Regions from separate parts of the Sporosarcina beigongshangi genome, predicted to be linked through region 1. Evidence: riboswitches for the same ligand, from Rfam matches in the RefSeq annotation. Region 1 holds a riboswitch; the other holds the start of a gene.
What was found. A riboswitch is a leader RNA that binds a small molecule or an ion and turns the genes downstream of it on or off. The one in region 1 is predicted to bind thiamine pyrophosphate.
Positions count from the first base shown of each region.

Region 2: it holds a riboswitch for thiamine pyrophosphate, as region 1 does, so the genes downstream of both, tenA (thiaminase II) here and tenA (thiaminase II) in region 1, are expected to answer to the same signal.

Region 1 covers NZ_JAWLIR010000008.1:9,639-15,912, forward strand. The annotation lists gene R2B77_RS05830 (AAA family ATPase) at 1-965, opposite strand, end outside; gene R2B77_RS05835 (exonuclease SbcCD subunit D) at 962-2,119, opposite strand; TPP riboswitch at 2,269-2,372, shown strand; gene tenA (thiaminase II) at 2,589-3,281, shown strand; gene R2B77_RS05845 (ABC transporter ATP-binding protein) at 3,268-4,017, shown strand; gene R2B77_RS05850 (ABC transporter permease) at 4,014-4,754, shown strand; gene R2B77_RS05855 (ABC transporter substrate-binding protein) at 4,751-5,725, shown strand; gene R2B77_RS05860 (metal ABC transporter substrate-binding protein) at 5,809-6,274, opposite strand, start outside.
Region 2 covers NZ_JAWLIR010000031.1:94,985-101,258, forward strand. The annotation lists gene R2B77_RS13880 (methyl-accepting chemotaxis protein) at 1-4, opposite strand, end outside; gene R2B77_RS13885 (choice-of-anchor I family protein) at 239-2,440, opposite strand; TPP riboswitch at 2,646-2,752, shown strand; gene tenA (thiaminase II) at 2,847-3,536, shown strand; gene thiM (hydroxyethylthiazole kinase) at 3,533-4,276, shown strand; gene thiD (bifunctional hydroxymethylpyrimidine kinase/phosphomethylpyrimidine kinase) at 4,273-5,109, shown strand; gene thiE (thiamine phosphate synthase) at 5,072-5,755, shown strand; gene thiW (energy coupling factor transporter S component ThiW) at 5,752-6,249, shown strand.

The DNA of each region.
Region 1 (6,274 bases):
GCCACTGCCCGCTCCGCATCCCCAAGTCGCTTCGCTTCTTTTTCCAAAAATGGGACCTTATTCGATAGATCTGTGTAGAGCGCTTGTCTTTTGGCCAACTCCTCGAATCGCTCATTTACTCCTTTGGCTGCATGGTACTTTTCAAGCATCTCTGCATGTTGTTGGACAGCCGTGTCATAATGATGTTTATCGACTACTATTTTTTCATCATAAAATAATTGCTCCGTCCTCAATGCGCTCATCACTTGATGATCATTAAAGTTATCATTGGCCAATACATTAAAAATAGCAGAATCGCGCTGTGGTAATAATGATGGGATTTGCTTAATCAGTCCATCTTTTTGTTGCTTTTCGCTGATTAGTTTAGCTTGTGCCTCATCTTTCTTACCCTTCAACTTGTCTACAACTTCACGATAGGGTTCTGTTCTAAATATTTTCCGCATAATTGTTTCTTTATTTTCTGTATCTGATGTTAAAAATTTTCGAAACTCCCCTTGTGGCAACATGACAATCTGGCTAAATTGAGCCTGTGTAAAACCAATTAGTTCTTCAGCTTTCTTATCGATTTCAGACACAATTTGCCGATCGACAATCGGGACTTCTCCGTCAGCTGTCACTTCATAAAACTCATAACGGGCAGCCGTTTTCGTTTTATTACCTTGTTTGACATACGGAATTTGACGCAGTATGCGATACGTTCGGTTCTGAATATCAAACAACAACTCAACTGTTGTCGGTACAGCATCGTCCGCAAAGTCACTACGCATCGCTCCACTATCCGTCCTGTCTTCACCACTCGCTTGTCCATATAAAGCAAAGCAAATCCCATCAAAAATCGTCGTTTTCCCAGCACCCGTTGCACCTGAAATTACGAACAATCGATTATCTTCTAACTCCCTAAAATCGACGATTTCCGTCCCTTTATACGGTCCAAATGCCGTCATCGTTAATTGGATAGGTCTCATTTCTCAAGCCCCTCCTTATGCATAACTTCGTGAAGCACTTGCGCAAACAAGGTCTCCGTCTCTGTATCTGCGGCTTCGCCCTTCATTTCCTCGTAAAATGCTTTAAATAGAGCAACGTCATCCTGTTTCTCATGTTCAATTCGGGATTCATCCTCTGTCTTTCTTCTTGGGATATGAATTTTTCTTTCTATATGCATAGCATTTGGATAAACCGACCGTATTTTTTCCATTGGGAATAAAACCGGCGTGTCATCTAACAATTTAACAAAGACAAAATCATCACTGATTGGATGCAATAAAATATCCCCCATCGTGCCTTCGACTGTCCTCATATCATGCTGAGGTATTAGCTCCCGTTTTTCAACCGTCACTTGACCTTGTGCATCAAGTTCAACAATGAAAAAACCTTTGTTGTGATGTTCCTCAGAAATTGAATATTTCATAGGTGAGCCCGCATAACGAATCGTTTCATTCAGCACAAAATGCGCCTGATGCAAGTGACCTAGTGCTGTATAATGAAACAGCTCGAATAACTGCGCTGAAACATATTCTGCACCACCAATGGCTAATGGCCGTTCCGAATCGCTCGTATTCGCTTCACTTTCTCCGTGTGAAGTGACAAATGCATGTCCTACAAAAACATGACGTGTATCTTTTTGCAAGTTTTCTTGAATTCCTTCTATTACTTTTTTCATCGCATCGTTATGATTCGAAATCTCTTCATCACCGTGAAGATGCTTCACAACAGACGGGTCTGCAAACGGCACTAGATGGAAATGAACTTCGCCGTGTTCATCTGATAAAATGACTGGCTCAATGTGCTTCGTCATTTGACCAGCAATATGATATCCGTTGGCCCGCATCAATCCACTTCCAAAATTGAGGCGGCCTGGACTATCATGGTTTCCACCAATGGCCAAAACAGGTATCTTCAGTTCCATAATAATTTTTTCCAGTACTTCATCCAATAGTGCAACCGCTTCTGTTGGGGGTACCGCGCGATCATACAAATCACCCGCAATCACGATAGCGTCCGGTTGCTCTTCCTTTATTGCCTCAATAAATTGATCAAGCACATAGCGCTGACCGCCCGTCATATAGACTCCTTGAACAAGCTTGCCCAAATGCCAGTCTGCTGTATGAAAAAATTTCAATTTCATGTCCCCTTTCAATGCTCTTTTCTACTACTTTACAGGACTGAGACGTAAAAATGAATTCCTTCCCCCTTTCCTCCTATTTCCAAACTAGTAGTTGACCTTATAGTCTAGGTATGCTTATAATAGGGCAAATCCAATTGCATAAGATTCACCGCTAGGGGTGCTCGAACAGAGCTGAGAGAGGCATGTGCCTTAACCCTTATAACTTGAACTGGTTAATACCAGCGTAAGGAAGAGGTGCTGACATAATTCTGCCGGTCTGTTTTCCGGATAGCTTTGACTGTCTACAACCCACTTCTTCAAGGAGTGGGTTTTTCACTTTATTCTTCCGAATAAAGTGAAAGCCTCCGGCGGATGCCACAGATTTTCAGAGGAATTTATCGAGAAAGCTCGATAAAAATTTGGGCTCAAATACGCCAAGGCGAATTTGAGTGTTTAGATTAAAATTTTAGGGAGTGTTTTAGTTATGAAATTCACTGACCGCTTGCTTGAAAAGACATTACCAATTTGGAGACAGAATCATAGTCACCCATTTGTCCAAGGAATAGGCGATGGGACACTCGATCCGGATAAATTCAGATTTTACATGGTGCAAGATTACTTGTATTTAATTGATTATGCAAAAGTATTTGCTATTGGGGCTGTGAAAGCGGATGACTTGGAAACGATGGGTAAGTTTGCAGCACTCCTCGATGGTACACTCAACACCGAAATGGCATTACATCGGGGCTATGCAGAACGCTTTGGGATCTCTGAACAAGAACTTGAAACAGCTAAGCCCTCGCCAATTGTTCTTGCTTATACGCACTACATGCTGCATGTTTGTCAAAATGGGACAACTGCTGAAGTGATTGCGGCATTGTTGCCTTGTGCATGGAGTTACTGGGAAATTGGTAAGGAACTAAACGCCATTCCAGGCGCTGCTGATCATCCTTTATACGGGGATTGGGTGCGTATGTATGCATCAGAGGAATTCGGAGAATTGGCTAGTTGGTGTATCGATTTGATGGATAAAGCGGTGGCTGGAAAACCAGAACATGAATTACTGAAGCTGGAAGAAATCTTCCTTAATACGACGCGCTTTGAATACATGTTTTGGGATATGGCCAATGACAAACAGATGTGGCCAGGGTCGGAAACCTTACATGCTGGCGTTTAACAAGGTTTCATTCGGCTATCCATCCGGTAGCATGATTCTCGATGGGCTGAGCCTTACGATTCATCCTGGGGAATTTATTTCGATTGTTGGAGTTAGTGGTTCCGGAAAAAGCACAATTTTCCGCCTCGTTACCGGATTAGAAGAACCGTCCACTGGCTCCATTTCACTTGCTGGAGAGACAAACGGAAATCGACTCGGCAAGGTAGGCTATATGCCACAGCAAGATTTGCTTCTACCATGGCGGACGATTGCAGATAACGCCTGTCTGCCTCTTGAAATAACAGGGATGACTAAGCACACGGCACGTGAACAAGTACTGCCTTTATTAGAAGAATTCGGTCTTGCTGGAACAGAGAACAGCTTTCCTGCTGAACTTTCAGGTGGCATGAAACAGCGCGTTGCTTTTCTACGTGCCGTCCTTTCCGGTAGCCCCCTTCTATTGTTGGATGAGCCGTTTTCAGCACTCGATGCGATTACACGGCTATCCATGCAGGAATGGTTAATTGGCCAATGGAAAAAAAGACAAGCTACCGTGTTATTCATTACCCATGATGTCGAAGAAGCCTTATTTCTATCTGATCGTATTTTTTTATTAAAAAATAAACCGGTCACTTCAATCGAAGAAATCGACATCCCGCTTGTAAGACGGCGAATGAGAAGTGATAGTCATCACCCGGAAATGATTGCGTTGAAAGAGCAGTTGCTTTGTCAGCTACGAAGCGAGGTCCGCGCATGAGAAACACCTCTTCCCTTCTCATTATTGTCTTGTTCGCCGGTGTTTGGGAGCTTGGTGCACGGCTATTCAATAAACCGTTCATCCTACCTTCACCTAGTCAAATTGCTGTTCGATTTTGGGAGCTGAAGGACGTTCTTTTACTGAAACATTTGCCTATCACCTTGCTAACGATTGTCATTGGACTCATTATGTCGATTAGTTTAGGCGTTGCTATTGCTGTCTGGATGTCTGCCAATTCGAATGTTCGTAAGGCACTCTATCCAATTTTGATAGCATCCCAAATGATTCCCATTATTGCGTTGGCACCTATTTTTGTCTTATGGTTCGGTTATACCATTTGGAGTAAAGTTGCCGTCACCGTGCTAATCACTTTTTTCCCGATTACCGTCAATACATTTGACGGACTATCTTCCGGAACAAAAGACATGCACGAACTTTTTTTAACGATGGGTGCTACGAAAAAAGATATTTTCTTGAAATATTCCGTACCAACCGCACTGCCGCACTTCTTTTCAGGCTTGAAAGTCGCTGTAACACTCAGCGTAATTGGTGCAGCTATCGGAGAATGGCTTGGTGCACAAGCGGGGCTCGGATACTTTAGCCGTCGAATGATGACGCAATTTGATGGTGCCGCCGTGTTTGCACCCATTGTAGTACTAACTGTCGTCGGAATTGTTTTATTTAGTAGCGTGACATATATGGAAAATCGTCTGTTAAAATGGAGGTCAAAAAGTTGAAGAAGATTACATTATCATTAACGAGCATCGCATTAATTCTACTACTTTGCGCATGCAATCAAAATGAAACGAAAAAAGTGAGCATTATGCTCGATTGGTACCCAAATGCTGTGCATAGTTTCCTCTATGTTGCTGAGGAAAAAGGCTATTTTGAAGACGAAGGAATTGAGCTTGATATTCAGTTCCCTGCAAACCCAACTGATCCTATCAATCTTGCTGCTGCAGGAAAAGTGACGCTTGGGATTACCTATCAGCCTGATGTCATTATTGCGCGGTCCGAACAAGACATTGGTGTCAAATCGATCGGGGTCCTTGTTCGTTCTCCACTGAATCATGTCGCATTCTTAAAAGAAAGCGGTATCGAATCACCAAAGGACTTGGAAGGTAAAAACGTCGGCTATACAGGTATTCCCTTAAATGAAGCAATGCTACAAACGATGATGAATGTTGACGGTGCTGACTATAGCAAAGTGAATATGGTCGACGTTGGTTTCGAACTGAATTCTTCATTGATTGCAAAGAAAGCGGACGCCGTCATCGGTGCGTATATAAATCATGAAGTACCCTTGCTCGAATATGAAGGATTCCCTACAGGCTATATCGACCCGACAGACTTCGGCGTGCCATCATTTTACGAGCTTGTCATCGTGACAAGTGACGACACATGGAAGAAAGAACAACAGAACATTGAAGCATTTTGGCGCGCAGTTGGCAAAGCTTTCATCGATATGGAAAATGATCCGGAAGAAGCGTTATCTATCTTGCTAAAACATCAAGATGAAGCCAACTTCCCACTCGTCGAAGAGGTAGAAAGAAAATCCCTGTCCGTACTGCTTCCAAAAATGAAGTCGCCTAGTGCATTTGGCGAACAAGACGAAGAGATATGGAAAGTAACTGCCGAATGGATGAAGGCAACGGGTTTATTGGAAAAAGAAGCAAACCTAGAAGGTATCTATGTCAATATGAAATAAGAACAGAACTCGCTATAAGTATGCAAGACACTAACAAAAGAGTCATGCGTCTATCAGAAGATGATGCATGACTCTTTTGTTTTTTATTTTCCTAATCCATCGGCAATCATATCAGCATTCCATTTTATCATCTTGATGTATGTGTCTCCATCACTACCAGCTTTCCCTAATGAATCCGTAAATATTTTACCGTGGATTGGTACTCCTGTTTCTCTCGATACCATCTCCATACTTCGCGGATCAACACTAGATTCCAAGAAAAGCGATGGAACACCACCCTCCTTCACTATACGAATGATGCTTTTCAGCTGCTCTGGAGTCCCTTCACTATGTGAATTGATTTCCCAAATATAAGCTGCTTGGAAGTCGTAGGCAGCCGAGAAATATTTGAATGCCCCTTCACTCGTTACAAGTATGCGTTTGTCTTCAGGAATCGCATGCATCATTCCAAGAATTTCTTCATGAAGTTCCTTCAGTTCAGCAATATATTTGTCTGCATTTTCATCATAATCATCCGCGTGAGCAGGATCGTTCTTCTTCAATGCCTCA
Region 2 (6,274 bases), on a different contig from region 1:
GCATATTTTCTCTCCCCAATCTGTTTTCATGGCTTTTTCAGGCCTAAGGAATTATATCAAATCGGGAGGAATAAAAGGGACCTAAGTATCTATTTGAAATAATTTTTACAAATCCTTTTCATATCTTGCACCCCTGCCACAATTCCTCTTTATCCTTTCATCCAAAAGCATAGTCATCAATCCAGATAAAAAAGTGCCTGTCCACATCGTAGGTTCGAAGGGTGGCAGGCACTAACTATTACTTTTGCGGTTCACTTTCTATTTGCTTCAGCAAAGTTGACATCACTTTTGCAGCTTGTGCACGCGTAGAAGATTCTTTCGGTTGGAACTTATTCCCTTCGCCCTCCATTATCCCTAGCGTATATGCTTTTTGAACAGCTTCACGTACATAATCACTCACGCTTTTTAGATCGTTATAGTTCTGTTTACCCGCCACTGGAACTGTTGTTTTTGTTGCAAATTCATATGCATTTATCGCCATCACAGCCATTTGTTCACGTGTAAGTTTTGCACTTGGATCAAATCGTCTTTCTGATTTACCGTTACTAATTTTCGCTTCAAAAACAGCTTGTACCCCATCCTGCGCCCAGCTTGGAACATCAGAAAATTGTTGACCATTAGAAGCGGGCTTTAAATCAAGGGCATTTGCTAACATAACCGCAAACTGTGCGCGCGTTACGGATTCTTGAGGTGCAAAAGTCGTTTCCGTTTTGCCTCTGATAACTCCGCGTTGGTACAGGTCATTAATAAATGGATGTGCCCAGTGGCTCTCTCCAACATCTTCAAACAAATTCGATTTGTTCATGTCTTTTCCGCCAAATTCATAGATTGCGACAGTGCCGGACACTTCATGAGTCGCCGCTAATAGGGCATGACCTGTAGGGCTCTTATCAGCTGAAATAAAGCGCAAGCCTTCAGGTGATACATCCCCTTTAATATCCCCACTATAATCCCTACTTGTTATAAATGTAACGAATTCGGGTTTCAATGGGTTTGCGAGGTCATAGACCATAATTCCGCTCACTCGCTCCAAAGCGATAAATGCATACTGTTTACCGTCAATTTCTCCACTGACAACAGTTTCTGGTTCTGGACCTTTTGCCGAGCTCCGTTTGTCGTAGGCAATTTCCTCGTTATCCGTATTAAAAAACTTAGGAAGTGCCTCAGCTGTAATTTTCTCGAATTCACTTCCACTATCAAAAACGAGCTCCATTGTTTCAGCATTAAAGATCGAGAAACTGCGTCCGCCGTACGAATGAAGGGCCTCGTAAGAACCATCTGCAGTCATACCTTGCTCGAGTGTAATTTTTGTTTTCTTCATTTCATCAAATAATCCATCTGCCACTAACTGATCGAGTTCTTCTTGGGTGAACCCTTTATAATGATTGGCATTCAATTTAATCTTATCAGCGATATCACCGATTTCCGCCTCTTCAGAATACGGATCGTAATCTCGGGCGTCTCCTTCATTAGGTGTTAAAATATACGTTTTTCCACCGGAGGTAAACGTATCAATGGCATCTGGCATGTAAAAACCTAGAAGTGGAAGGCGTTCAATTGTTGTTTCATCATTGCGCTTCCCATCGAGCTCGTTCCCAGGAATGGAGTGGTCCTTCACCCCAAGCCCTTTCACATGAAGGATTTTTTCTGCTACAAGGTCAACTGTAGCGATGGCATTATTTTCTTGCATCGATACATACGCTAGTTTACTGTCTTCTGAAACCGCTACATATTCAGGCTCCAATTGTTGAAGAACTGTGCCTTTAGAATTCACTCGAACTTTTCCATCGATTTCTACATCTTTAAATGAAAGCGTATTTGCTGTGAAATCACTTGGTTCTTTCGTGACGTCAATGATCGAAATCGTACCTTCCGGATCAACCGCGTAATCATCACTCGGCTCTCCTTCATTTGCAACGATGGCCTTTGTTCCGTCCGGTGTAAATGTCACCATGTCAGGCAACGAACCGACTTGCACGTTCGATATGTATGCCCCGTCTTTCGATAGAAAAACAATATAACCAGGGTCTGTTTTCGGATTGCTCACAACAGAAACAGCAACTAAATCTTTTGTCGGGTGTGATGCCACGCTCGTAATATCTGTTACATTTTCAATTCCAAACTCCGCTAAAAATATGCGTTTTAATGCTCTTACTTTTGTAAATTCACCAGACGTTAATGATTCAAAAGAAAGAATATCAATTCCAGATACGACACCATTTGTTACAAAGGCACGTTTTAGTGTCTCATCATAAGCCATAATTTCAGTACCGCCAATGCCTACAGTGCTGTCATATTGACCAATTTGCGTCACCTTCAAATCATCCCCTTTATATTGAAATAAAGACGATTGTTCCGCAAATACATTATGTGGCTGACTTGCACCAAAAAGAATACTCGCTGCCGCAATGCCTGTAATTATTTTCTTTCTCATTGTCATCTGTTTGCCCTCCAAATATGTTATCTTCCTATCACCAATTCTAGCTGTCTATTATTAAGCTAGTATTAATTTATTGTGTTTTTTCATGCGTAGGTGCCAGAAGCGTTTAGTAACTTTTTATTCGGAGTGGCAAAACGACAAACAATCGTTTTATACCTTGCTAATTGTCCGAATTATGTTATAGTTGTGATGAAAATCGAATATTTATCGCCACTAGGGGAGTCTTGTAAAAGGCTGAGACGCATATAGATATGCGGACCCTTGGAACCTGATCTGGATCATACCAGCGTAGGGAAGTGGGACCGCGCTGTTTATTTATGAACCAAACCATCGTGGGCCGCTTCCTGAGCTAATTCAGGAGGCGGCTTTTTCATTTTCAATATAAGAAATATAGGGAGTGGACAGGATGACATTTTGTGAAGAAGTGCGGTCAGAATGTGATGCGTTATGGCAAGGGAGTTTTGACCATCCATTTGTCAAAGGAGTTGCGGACGGCACGTTGCCGTTAGATGTGTTCAAGTTTTATGTGCAACAGGATTCTTATTATTTATCACATTTTGCAAAAATCCAGGCGCTTGGTGCAGTAAAAGCACAGGATTTATTGACAACACAACGTTTTGCAGCTCATGCGGAGCAGACGTGTAGTGCAGAAATGTCCTTGCATGAGTCTTTTTTCGGCATGTTAGGAATAACCGAGGAAGAACGCTCGACGTTCCAACCTGCACCGACAGCTTATCAATACGTTTCGCATATGTACCGTGCAGCTCATGAAGGTGATTTGGCGGATACACTTGCTGCATTGTTACCGTGTTACTGGTTGTATTATGAAATTGGCGAAAGACTCAAAGACGCGAAACCAAATCACCCTGTTTACGATAAATGGATTCAAACATACGGTTCAGAATGGTTCGCGGAGCTTGTACAAGAACAAATTTCTCGGATGAATGAACTTGCGGAAGCCGTTTCACCTGAAAGACGTACTCAGCTTAAAGAACATTTCCGCAAGAGTAGCTATTATGAATGGCAGTTCTGGGAAATGGCCTGGACACAACAACAGTGGGCCATTCACTCATACGAAGTGGCGGCAAGCCAATGATACAAAAACTACGGGACAATCAACCACTCATACACTGCATCACAAATATTGTCGTTGCTAACTTCCAAGCGAACGGTCTTCTAGCACTCGGCGCTTCTCCTGTCATGGCGGACGCCGTAGAGGAAGCTGCCGAAATCGCTAGCATCTCGTCTTGTACCGTGCTGAATATCGGTACATTAAAACGAGAAACCGTAAAAGCGATGCTGCTTGCTGGAAAAAGTGCCAATCAGCATGGAAAACCTATCGTCCTCGATCCTGTCGGTGCGGGAGCGACCGCTTTTCGTAAAGAATCCGTTTTAGGGATTTTAGATGAAGTCGATGTCACGCTCATCCGCTGTAATGCGGGTGAGCTGGCGGCGATTGCGGGTGCAAACTGGGAGGCGAAAGGCGTCGATGCAGGTGAAGGTGAGGCAGATTTGACGGCACTTGCAGAAGAAGTTGCGCATAGGCATCATTGTATCGTTGCCGTTACTGGCGTGGTCGATATTGTCACCGACGGCAACAAAACGCTTCACATTACAGGCGGGCATCCATTGATGGCCAAAATTACAGGTAGCGGCTGCCTACTAAGTGCCGTTGCAGGGGCATTTTTGGCTGTCGCCAATGGAAATCAGTTAGGTGCAGTGGTAACTGCATGTACTTTTTATAAACAAGCTGGACAACAGGCGGCTGAAAAATCCGAGGGACCTGGCGATTTTCAAGTTCAGTTTTTGAATGCTCTTGGAGGTGAAGCCGGATGACAGCTATCGCTTTAACAGTTGCAGGCTCCGATAGTGGGGGCGGCGCAGGCATTCAAGCCGATTTGAAAACCTTTCAAGAGTTAGGCGTCTTTGGTACATCTGCCTTGACAGCTGTAACGGCACAAAACACACTCGGCGTACACAGTGTTTATCCGATTGATGCGGCTGGTGTGACCGCACAAATACGGGCAGTACTAGACGACTTCAATGTTGGAGCAGTGAAAACAGGCATGCTGTTTTCTGCAGACATCATCCGTGCTGTGGCAGAAACACTACAATCATACGACTCCCCCACGCTCATTATCGACCCTGTCATGATAGCGAAAGGTGGCGCTTCACTTTTATTAGAGGAGGCGGTCGATGCATTGAAAACATTTTTAATCCCAATGGCGTCTGTCATCACACCGAACATTCCAGAAGCGGAAGTGCTTGCCGGGATGACAATCGAATCGGATGAAGATATCGAGGAAGCCGCGAACCGCATTTTGCAGCTAGGAGCAGGAGCGGTTGTCATGAAAGGCGGACATCGACAAGGGGCTCACTATGCGGAGGATTTATTGTTATCTGCAGATGGTGAACGCCTTGCCCTTCGTTCCGAATGGATCTACACCCAAAATACACATGGCACTGGCTGTACCTTTTCTGCTGCGATTACCGCACGGGTTGCGCAAGGCATGCCCATTTCCAAGGCGGTTATCGATGCCAAACGGTTTATCCAAGCAGCCATTTCAGACGGGCTAACTCTTGGCTCGGCAGGACATGGACCCACCAATCACTGGGCATATCAACAACAGAATGCAGCGGCGAAAAAGGAGGCAGTGTTCATTGATTAAACAACAACTACAATTGTATTTCATCATGGGCAGTGTCAATACCGGGGTGTCTGACCCGCTGAAAGTATTGGAGGAAGCACTGCGGGGTGGCGTAACTTGTTTTCAATTACGGGAAAAAGGCAACAACGCTTTAGTTGGTAATGAAAAACGGGCATTTGCTGAAGCCTGTCAAACACTTTGTCAGCACTACAATGTGCCATTCATCGTCAATGATGATGTGGAGTTGGCAATTGCCATCAATGCAGATGGCGTGCACGTCGGACAGGATGACGAAACAGCCGCAATAGTACGGGAGCGGATTGGTAAAGATAAAATACTAGGCGTTTCCGTGCACAATGAGTCTGAAATGTTAGCGGCAATCAAGGTGGGTGCTGATTATGTTGGAATGGGACCAGTCTATATAACTTCATCCAAAGCAGACGCAAAACCCGTCAGCGGGACAGCTCTTATCCAACAAATGAGTAGCCTTTATCCCGCTATGCCGATTGTCGGGATTGGCGGCATTACAGTCGCTAACTTTGAACCAGTCTTAGAAGCAGGTGCTTCGGGCGTCTCCATTATTTCAGCCATCGCCTCAGCTATTGATCCCTATATCACAGTTCGCCGTTTCAAGATTGCGATAAGCAAGGAGGTTTTTTCATCATAACAACTAGAAAAATGGTCATTATGACGATGTTCGTTGCCATTGCGGTTGCCGGCTCCACATTCGTATCATTCCCAGCAGGCATCGCACGCGCCTATCCTGTTCAACATGCGGTCAATGTCGTTGCCGCTATTATGCTTGGACCTATCCCCGCCGTCATGATCGCCTTTGTGACCGGGCTCGTTCGCCTCCTCACTGGCACGGGCTCATTGCTCGCATTTCCAGGTGGTATGATTGGGGCTTTCCTAGCTGGCATTTTGTATAAGCAGTTCGGCAAAACTTGGCTCGCAGCCATCGGTGAAGTCATCGGGACCGGCGGCATTGCGTCACTTATTGCCGTTCCCTACGCCAAAATACTAATGGGTACAACAATGACTGCGTTCTTTTTTGTACCGCCATTTCTTGTATCAAGTATCAGTGGTGCAGCACTTGGTTTAGTGCTTGTCGTACGGTTACAACATACGCGGGTTGGCGGTAGGATTGGGGATACTTTGTAGATCTATTTCAATAAAAACAAGCAGC